2 linked regions of the Rhodopseudomonas palustris genome follow. The protein of the gene in region 2 binds, or shares a complex with, the protein of the main gene of each other region. Links are inferred from orthologs where the notes say so. Each region holds a gene or a part of one and is shown on either strand. Other genes may lie near its edges.

What was found.
Region 1: the proteins of tldD (region 2) and FLL57_RS02070 are in contact, whole or in part, in a solved structure (PDB 5NJ9), measured with the Escherichia coli proteins. The link is inferred for Rhodopseudomonas palustris from one-to-one orthologs.

What each region holds. Positions count from the first base shown.
Region 1 is NZ_CP041387.1:439,373-443,368, forward strand. The notes cover bases 26-2,969. They hold FLL57_RS02070 (TldD/PmbA family protein), read left to right. Parts: upstream 26-770; coding sequence 771-2,168; downstream 2,169-2,969. Other genes in these bases: FLL57_RS02065 (DUF6101 family protein), read right to left, coding at 26-473; FLL57_RS02075 (3'(2'),5'-bisphosphate nucleotidase CysQ), read left to right, coding at 2,155-2,969. Also shown: more of FLL57_RS02065, read right to left, coding at 1-25; more of FLL57_RS02075, read left to right, coding at 2,970-2,970; FLL57_RS02080 (DUF4170 domain-containing protein), read left to right, coding at 3,008-3,256; FLL57_RS02085 (3-deoxy-D-manno-octulosonic acid transferase), read left to right, coding at 3,326-3,996.
Region 2 is NZ_CP041387.1:70,844-75,653, reverse strand. The notes cover bases 1,075-3,880. They hold tldD (metalloprotease TldD), read left to right. Parts: upstream 1,075-1,666; coding sequence 1,667-3,094; downstream 3,095-3,880. Other genes in these bases: FLL57_RS00300 (PAN domain-containing protein), read right to left, coding at 3,880-3,880; lepB (signal peptidase I), read left to right, coding at 3,091-3,861; FLL57_RS00315 (DUF433 domain-containing protein), read right to left, coding at 1,329-1,544. Outside these bases: FLL57_RS00325 (organic hydroperoxide resistance protein), read right to left, coding at 2-427; FLL57_RS00320 (MarR family winged helix-turn-helix transcriptional regulator), read right to left, coding at 550-1,020; more of FLL57_RS00300, read right to left, coding at 3,881-4,431; FLL57_RS00295 (glutamate--cysteine ligase), read right to left, coding at 4,578-4,810. UniProt on the Escherichia coli protein: Metalloprotease involved in CcdA degradation. Suppresses the inhibitory activity of the carbon storage regulator (CsrA).

The DNA.
Region 1 (3,996 bases), 370 kb from region 2 along the record:
AGCAGTCGGCCGACTCGCCGGCGTGTCAGGAAGCGCGGACGACGCTTGCTGATCACGTGATGACGACGGCGGCGCTGCGCAGGCTCGCGCATCTTGTCTTCGGGAAGCTGCGGCAGTCCGAAGATCTCGCTCCACAGTGCCCACATCCGTTCGATCTCCTCGGGGTCGTCGCTGATTCCCAGAGGGATCGACAGCGACGGATCGCGGTGCACCAGCATCAGCATGCGGCCGTCGTCGAGACCTCGGCAGCCGATGCCGCGGAAGTCGCTGACGCTGACGTTGACCGCCATTCTCATGCCGGAGACGGCGCGGCGTAGCACCACCCGCTCGCGGTGTAGTTCGATTTGCCGGATGCCGCCGTCGGCCCGCACGTCGTGCGCGTCGAAGCGGATCGGCAGTGAGAGAGGGTCGAGCCGCAAGTCGCGGCTCGACCCGGCGAGGTTGACCCCGCCTGTTGCTGTTTGACGCCTCACGGCTTTGATCTCCCCGCCGGAATTATGTTCCCGGTCGATGGGTGAGAGCTTGCCAGAGCCCGGTCCGGATTCGCTTAATAAGGCTGGTTAATCGAAACTGACCCCGACTGCTTCGCCGCTCATGATTGACAGAACCTTGGCCAGCATGATTGACGCAATCTTGCGCTCGGCTCGGCAATGAATTGTTCCGGTCGGGTGCAAAGTGCTTGAAGTCCGCGTCGAACAAGCACATCTGTGATGTCGACAGCGTGCATCCGCTGCCCCGCGTCGTTACTTCAAGCCTTAGGAATTGTATTTGTGAACTCTTCACCAAGCGCACGTTCGCCGGCTTCGTCTTCTGTGGATTCGGCTTTGTTCGATCAGTCGGCGCTGAGCGATTTGGCACAACGGCTGGTCGAGGCGGCGCGTCGCGCAGGCGCCGATCAGGCCGATGCGGTGGCGGTCCGCGGGGTGTCGCACGGCGTCGAAGTGCGCGACGGACGGATGCAGGAATCCGAGCGTTCGGAAGGTGACGATGTCGGCCTGCGGGTGATCGTCGGTCGCCGTCAGGCGGTGGTCTCGACCAACGACATCAGTGGCGACGCGGTCGCCAAGCTCGCCGAGCGCGCGGTGGCGATGGCCCGCGTCGCGCCGGACGACAAATATGTCGGCCTCGCGGATACGGAACTGCTGGCCCGTGATTTTCCCGATCTCGATCTGCTCGATCCGCACACTCCGTCGACCGCCGAGCTGGAGCGGCGCGCCCGCGCAGCGGAGGCTGCGGCGCTCGCGGTTTCCGGCATCACCAAATCGGGGGGCGCCTCGGCCTCGTCGGGGATCGGCGGCATGGTGCTGGTGACGTCGACCGGATTCCACGGTGCCTTCCTGCGGTCCAGCCAGAGCATCTCGATGACCGCGATCGCCGGCGAGGGCACCGGCATGGAGCGCGACTACGAATACACCACCGCGCCGCATGCGGCCGATCTGATGTCGCCCGAGGATGTCGGGCGTGTCGCCGGCGAACGTACCGCGGCGCGGGTGGGGCCGCGCAAGGTCGAGACCTGCAAGGTGCCGGTGGTGTTCGATCCGCGCGTCGCCGGCTCGCTGGTCGGGCATCTGGTCGGCGCCGCCAACGGCGCCTCGATCGCACGCAAGACCTCGTTCCTGAAGGATCGTCTCGGTCAGAAGCTGTTCAAGGATGGCATCCGCATCGTCGACGACCCGCTGCGCAAGCGCGGTCTTCGCTCGCAGGCGTTTGACGCCGAAGGCGTGGCGGTCAAGCCGATGTCGATCGTCGACGACGGCGTGCTGACGTCGTGGTTGCTGGATTGCGCCACGGCACGCGAACTCGGCCTCGCCACCACCGGTCACGCGCATCGCGGCGTGTCGTCGTCGCCGTCGCCCGGTCCCTACAATTTGCATCTCGAGGCCGGCCGGCTCAGCCCCGCCGAACTGATCGCCGATATCGAGCAGGGGTTTTACGTCACCGATCTGATCGGTTCCGGCGTCAACGGCGTCACCGGCGACTACAGCCGCGGTGCCGCCGGCTTCTGGATCGAAAACGGTGAAAGAACCTACGCCGTCAGCGAGGTTACCATCGCCGGGCACCTGCTCGACATGTACAAGACTCTGACGCCGGCCAGCGACCTGACCTTCCGCTACGGCGTCAACGCGCCGACGCTGCGGATCGAGGGGCTGACGATTGCCGGACGCTAGTCCAGATACCACGCATAGTTCTGTCGCGCAGCGGGATGCCGAGCTGCTCGCCGACACGGTGCGCGAGGCCGGCGCTCTGGCGCTGTCGATGTTCCGCACTGAACTGCGGACCTGGACCAAGGGCGCGTCCTCGCCGGTGTCGGAAGCCGACATCGCGGTCGACCAACTGATCCGTCGACGCTTGCAGGATGCCACCCCGCGCTACGGCTGGTTGTCGGAAGAAAGCGCCGACGATCTGACGCGGCTCGACAAGGACCTGGTGTGGATCGTCGATCCGATCGACGGCACCCGGGCCTATTTGGCCGGCCGTGAGGATTGGTGTGTATCGGTCGCCCTGATCGCCGACGCAAGACCGGTGCTTGCCGCCGTGTTCGCACCGGTGTCGGAAGAGTTGTTCTTTGCAACGCGCGGCGCGGGTGCGTCGCTCAATGGCGCGTCGCTGCGCGCCAGCGTCGGGACCACGCTGGAGGGTGCCAAGGTGGCCGGGCCGAAGCCGCTGATCGAGCGACTGGCCCTGCCGTCGAGCGCCTACATCCTGCCGAGGATCGGCTCGTTGGCGTTACGGCTGTGTCGTGTCGCTGATCGTCAGGTCGACGTTGCGTTCGCCGGAGGGCAGAGTCGCGATTGGGACCTTGCTGCGGCCGATTTGATCGTGCACGAAGCGGATGGTACAATGACAACTCTCGCGGGCGAGACCATCGTCTACAACCGTCCCGAGGTCACACATGGCGTGCTGGTGGCTGCGGGGCGCGAACGCCATGCTCACATCGTCGAGCATTTTCGCGTTTCTCCGCGAGGCTGAGCGCGCGCATGCCTGTTCGCCGCAATGAGGAAGTTTGATGTCGGACAATGCGCAGCAATTGCTCCACCTCGTAATCGGGGGAGAATTGACGGACCTTGAGAACGTGACCTTTCGCGATCTCGACAAGGTCGACATCGTCGGGGTGTACCCCAACTACGCAACGGCCTACGCGGCGTGGAAGGCCCGGGCGCATCAGACGGTCGACAATGCGCACATGCGTTACTTCATCGTTCATCTGCATCGGCTGCTGGATCCCGAAAAAGAAGCGCAGTCCGCGCAGCACTGACCGCGCAGAACCGACGATGAAGTTTCACGACGATGCGCGTCACCTTCGCGGTGACAGACGGGGCCGTTGATGGTCGATCCGGTGCCGATGACGCTTCGCGCCTATCGCAGGTTGACCGCTGCCGCGGCGCCGCTGGCGTCGCTGTGGATCGGCCGGCGGCTGAAGCAGGGCAAGGAAGATCCCGCCCGTGTCGGAGAGCGCCGCGGTCTCAGCAACGACGCGCGACCTCGCGGCCCGGTGGTATGGATTCACGGCGCCAGTGTCGGCGAAGTGCTGGCCGCGGCCGGACTGATCGAACGGCTGCGTGCGCTCAACCTGCGCATCCTGCTCACCTCCGGAACGCTGACCTCGGCCCAGGTGGTGGCGAGCCGGTTTCCGCCGGACATCATCCACCAGTTCATTCCCTACGATGCGCCGCGTTTCGTCGAGCGTTTCCTCGATCACTGGCAACCCAGCCTGGCGCTGTTCATCGAATCCGATCTGTGGCCGAACCTGATCCTCGCCGCCTCGGCGCGGCGGGTGCCGATGGTGCTGATCAACGGCCGAATGTCGCAGCGGTCGTTTCCGCGCTGGCAGCGGGCCTCGGCGACGATCGGGGCGCTGCTCGGCCGGTTCGACATCTGCCTGGCGCAGTCGCGCATGGACGCCGATCGCTTCAGCGCGCTCGGCAGTCCGAGCGTGATCACCACCGGTAATCTGAAGATGGACGTCGATCCGCCGCCGGCCGATCCGGGCCGGCT
Region 2 (4,810 bases):
ATTAGACCAGCGTCAGCGTGACGTCGATGTTGCCACGCGTGGCGTTGGAATACGGGCAGACGATGTGGGCGCGGTCGACCAGCGTCTGCGCCTGGGCCGGATCCATGCCCGGCAGGCTGATCTTCAGCTCCACTTCGATGCCGAAGCCGGTCGGAATCGGGCCGATGCCGACCGAACCGGTGACGCTGACGTCCTTCGGGATCGGCAGCTTGTCGCGCCCGGCGACGAACTTCATCGCGCCGAGGAAACAGGCCGAATAGCCGACCGCGAACAACTGCTCCGGATTGGTGCCGGCGCCGCCTCCGCCGCCGAGCTCCTTCGGCGTCGTGAGGGCGACGTCGAGATGCCCATCGCTGCTCACGCCGCGGCCGTCACGGCCTCCGGTGGCGGTCGCGGTGGCGCGGTAGAGAACTTTCTCGACTGACATGGTGTGGTCCTTCTCGGGTTGAGGGTTCTGGAACTCTGGTGATCGATTTAGATCGCCCACATAATTATCGCGCACGATATTTTTGATACCGCTTGTCGATTTGTCCGGCCGCCCTTTCCGCATCAGGCGGCCTGAAACAACTTGGATCGGACCTTGGTCAGCTTGTCGCGCAGCTCGACGATGTCGTCGAGCGAGCCGCCCATCGCGGCGCCGAGACAGTCCGGAACATGCTTGAGCTGCTGGCGCAGGGCGCGTCCCTCCTCGGTGAGGCCGACGATCACCTGCCGCTCGTCCTCGGCAGACCGCCGCCGGCTGATCAGCCCGCGCGCTTCTAGCCGCTTCAACAACGGCGTCAGCGTGGTGGTCTCGAGATAGAGCTGATCGCAGATCTCCGAGACATTGAGCTGGTCCCTTTCCCACAGCACCAACATCACGAGATACTGCGGATAGGTCAGGTCGAACTCGCGCAGCAGTGCGCGATACACCTTGTTGACCCCGAGCAGCGTCGAGTACAGCGCGAAGCAAAGCTGGTTCTCCAGCTTCTGCTTGTCCGCCGATCGCGGCGCGCGTGACGATGTCGAAGGTGGCTTCATGCAGGGTAATTTATATCGCGCGCGATATATTGTCAAGAAGCGCTGCGAAGCGAGCCTTTCGAAAGCCGCTGCGATTCCCTCTTTGTTGAAGACGACGAAGCTTGGGCCAACCGATTTTTGACCGCAACCATCTTGGCCGCAGAGTTTCCTCACCGGGAAGCGATCAGCTTCACCGACTGGAGGAACTGAAAATGGCTCGATCAAAATTCCCGATGGATTGGAATCGCGCGCTGGACGTATTGCGTACACTAGTGAGCTTAGTCCGCGAGATCATCGAAATTCTGAAGTCGTGTCTCGGCGCGTGACCCTCAATGAACCACTCGACGTTCACGATCCGCCGCATACGCGTGCGCCGCACGGATGTCCTGTTCGGTCAGCTCCGGGAAATCGGAGATAATCTCTTCCGGCGTCTGGCCATCTGCCAGCCAGCCGAGCACATCCGCGACCGCAATTCGCATATGGCGAATGCACGGCCGACCGCCGCGCTTCCCCGGCTCGATGGTGATGATCTCCCGGTAATCCATCTGAACACCATAGCATGCTTTTTCGGTGGGGCGCAGGCGTCGCTCCCAAATCCGCCAACCCCTCGCAGAACCAGGTCAGACCACCTATGTTGTGCCCCAAACAACTTCGGGAACAGGATCTCATGACCAACCCAGCCCAGACCTCGCTCATCGACCGCGCCAATCTCGATCGCGACGAGGTGAGGCGCGAGATCGCGCGGGGGCTGGCGGGGGCGGACGATGGCGAGCTGTTTTTCGAATACAGCCAGACCGAGGCGCTGGCGTTCGACAACGGCCGGCTGAAGCAGGCGACCTACGACACCGCGCAGGGCTTCGGTTTACGCGCCGTTAAGGACGACGCGGTCGGCTACGCGCATTCCTCCGACGTGTCACTGCCGGCACTGATCCGCGCCGCGGACGCGGTCGCGGCCGTGCGCGGCGACTACAGCGGCACGCTGGCGGTGGCGCCGGCGCACACCAATGTGCGGCTGTACGGCGACGACAACCCGCTCGACGCGCCCGGCTTCGAGGCCAAGGTCAAGCTGCTCGGCGAGATCGACGCCTATATCCGCGACAAGGACCCGCGGGTGCGGCAGGTGTCGGTGTCGGTCGGCGCCACCTGGCAGGTGGTCGAGATCCTGCGCCCCGACGGCGAGAGCTATCGCGACATCCGCCCGCTGGTGCGCGTCAACGTCTCGGTGGTCGCCGGCCAGGGCGACCGTCAGGAGAGCGGGTCCAAAGGCTATGGCGGCCGCGAGCCCTATGCGCGCTTCATCGAGACCAAGGCCTGGCGTGACGCCGCCGACGGCGCGTTGCGCGAGGCGCTGGTTAACCTGGAATCGGTGCCGGCCCCGGCCGGCGAAATGGATGTGGTGCTCGGCCCCGGCTGGCCCGGCGTGATGCTGCACGAGGCGGTCGGCCACGGCCTCGAGGGCGATTTCAACCGCAAGAAGACGTCTGCTTTCGCCGGCCTGATGGGCCAGCAGGTCGCCGCCAAGGGCGTGACCGTGGTCGACGACGGCACGATTTCGGCGCGGCGCGGCTCGCTGTCGATCGACGACGAGGGCACTCCGACCAGCCGCACCGTGCTGATCGAGGACGGCATTCTCACCGGCTACATGCAGGACCGCCAGAACGCCCGGCTGATGGGCATGAAGCCGACCGGCAACGGCCGCCGGCAGTCCTACGCCCATGTGCCGATGCCGCGGATGACCAACACCTACATGCTGGCCGGCCAGCGCGACCCGGCCGAAATCCTCGCTTCGGTGAAGAACGGCATCTACGCGGCGAACTTCGGCGGCGGTCAGGTCGACATCACGTCGGGCAAATACGTGTTCCAGTGCACCGAGGCCTATAAGATCGAGAACGGCAAGATCGGCGCGCCGCTGAAGGGCGCGATGCTGATCGGCAACGGCCCGACCGATTTGCACCGCATTTCCATGATCGGAAACGACATGCAGCTCGACGACGGCATCGGCACCTGCGGCAAGAACGGTCAGGGCGTACCGGTGGGCGTCGGCCAGCCGACGCTGCGGATGGACAGGATCACGATCGGAGGCACCGGCGGATGACGTCGGAGACGAATTCGGAAAGCGCGCCGGCACGGCGCTGGGGCTCGCAGCTCACGCAGCTCGTCGCCGTGGTGGCGATCGTGCTGGTCGGCAAGGCCGCGCTGGCCGAGCCGTTCTACGTGCCGTCCGGCTCGATGGAGCCGACGCTGCTGATCGGCGATGCACTGCTCGCTTCGAAATATCCTTACGGCTATTCGACCGCCTCGCTGCCGATCCACGTTTCGGTGCCGGAGAGCGGCCGGGTGTTCGGCGCCACGCCGCACCGCGGCGACGTCGTGGTGTTTCGCTGGGCCGGCGACCGCTCTCAGGTCTGGGTCAAGCGCGTGGTTGGTCTTCCCGGAGACAGAGTCGAGATCGACGGCGGCCGGGTTTTCATCAACGGCGAAGCCGCCAAGGTGACGCCGGACGGCGTCGGTCGCGCCGAGGACGACAACGGTTCCTCCGAAACGGCCGCGCGCTACATCGAGACACTGCCCGGCGGCGTCGCCCACCCGATCTTCAAGCTGTACGATAACGGCCGACTCGACAACATGCCGGAAGTGACGGTACCTCCCGGCCACCTGTTCGTGATGGGCGACAACCGCGACAATTCCTCCGACAGCCGCGTCCCGGTGCGCGACGGCGGCGTCGGCATGGTCCCGGTCGACGATCTGGTCGGCCGGGTCGATGCCATCGTGGGCTCGTGGAATCCCGGCGTCCGCCACCAGCCGGTCAGCGACTGGCTGTCCGGCTTCCGGGTGGCGCGGTTCTTCACCAAGGTGCATTGAGACGCAGCGTTTCGCGCGTCAGCGTACCACGCCCGAAATAAATCCGGGCTTGCGCCGCGGCGGCTTGATCTGGCTTTTCAGGAAACAGCGGGCGTTGCGGCCGACATAGCCGGGACGGGCATAGGTCCAGGCCCGGCATTTGTGCTCGTCGACGCACGCCGCCTTGCAGGCCTCGTCGCCCTCGCCGGACTTCAGCTCGAAATTGCGATAATCGCCGCCGAAGCGGTCGATCGAGACCTCGTTGGAATCGTTGCGTGGCTCCAGCACTCCGGCACCGCGGACGCCGGACACGCAGCAGGAATTCGGCGTCCGCGGCGGCACCGTGCTCTTCAGCCAACACATCGCACCGTCTTCCGGCGAGCGCGGATAGCTGAATGTCCACGACCGGCAGCGCTTGTCGCGTTCGCACATCAGCGCGCATTCGGCCGGATCTCCGCTTGTCACCGGCGTGCGCAGATAGTCGCCGCCGATCCGGTCGATATTGGCCTGCGCGTGCGAGGCGTGCGGCGACAGCGCCGCCGCAGCCACGGCGAGCACGAGCCAACATGCCCTGAGCAGGCCGCTTCGCATTCAGACTTGCTTTCGCGTTAGGCCCGGACCCCTGGCCGATAGACATCAGGCCGGTCCGCGGCGCAGCCCCGAGGCCGCATCTGACGGCCGGCAACCTGTATGGCGGATGAACGGCACAGGCCAGCGCGGCCTCGGTCCGCTAGCGTTCAGAACGCATATTCCTCGTAGGCCGGCTCCACCGAGCCCCGCCAGGCGCCGTGGTACTTCTCGAGCATCTCCTCGGCCGGGGTGTGGCCGCTGTCGAGAATCCGATCGAGCGGCGCCAGATGCCGCGATTCGTCGAGGCCGGTGGCATCGATCCGGGCGCGGCGACGCAGCCCGGCATGCGCCAGCACCATGCAATCCTTGGCGATCTCGAACAGGAAGCGATTGCCGATCT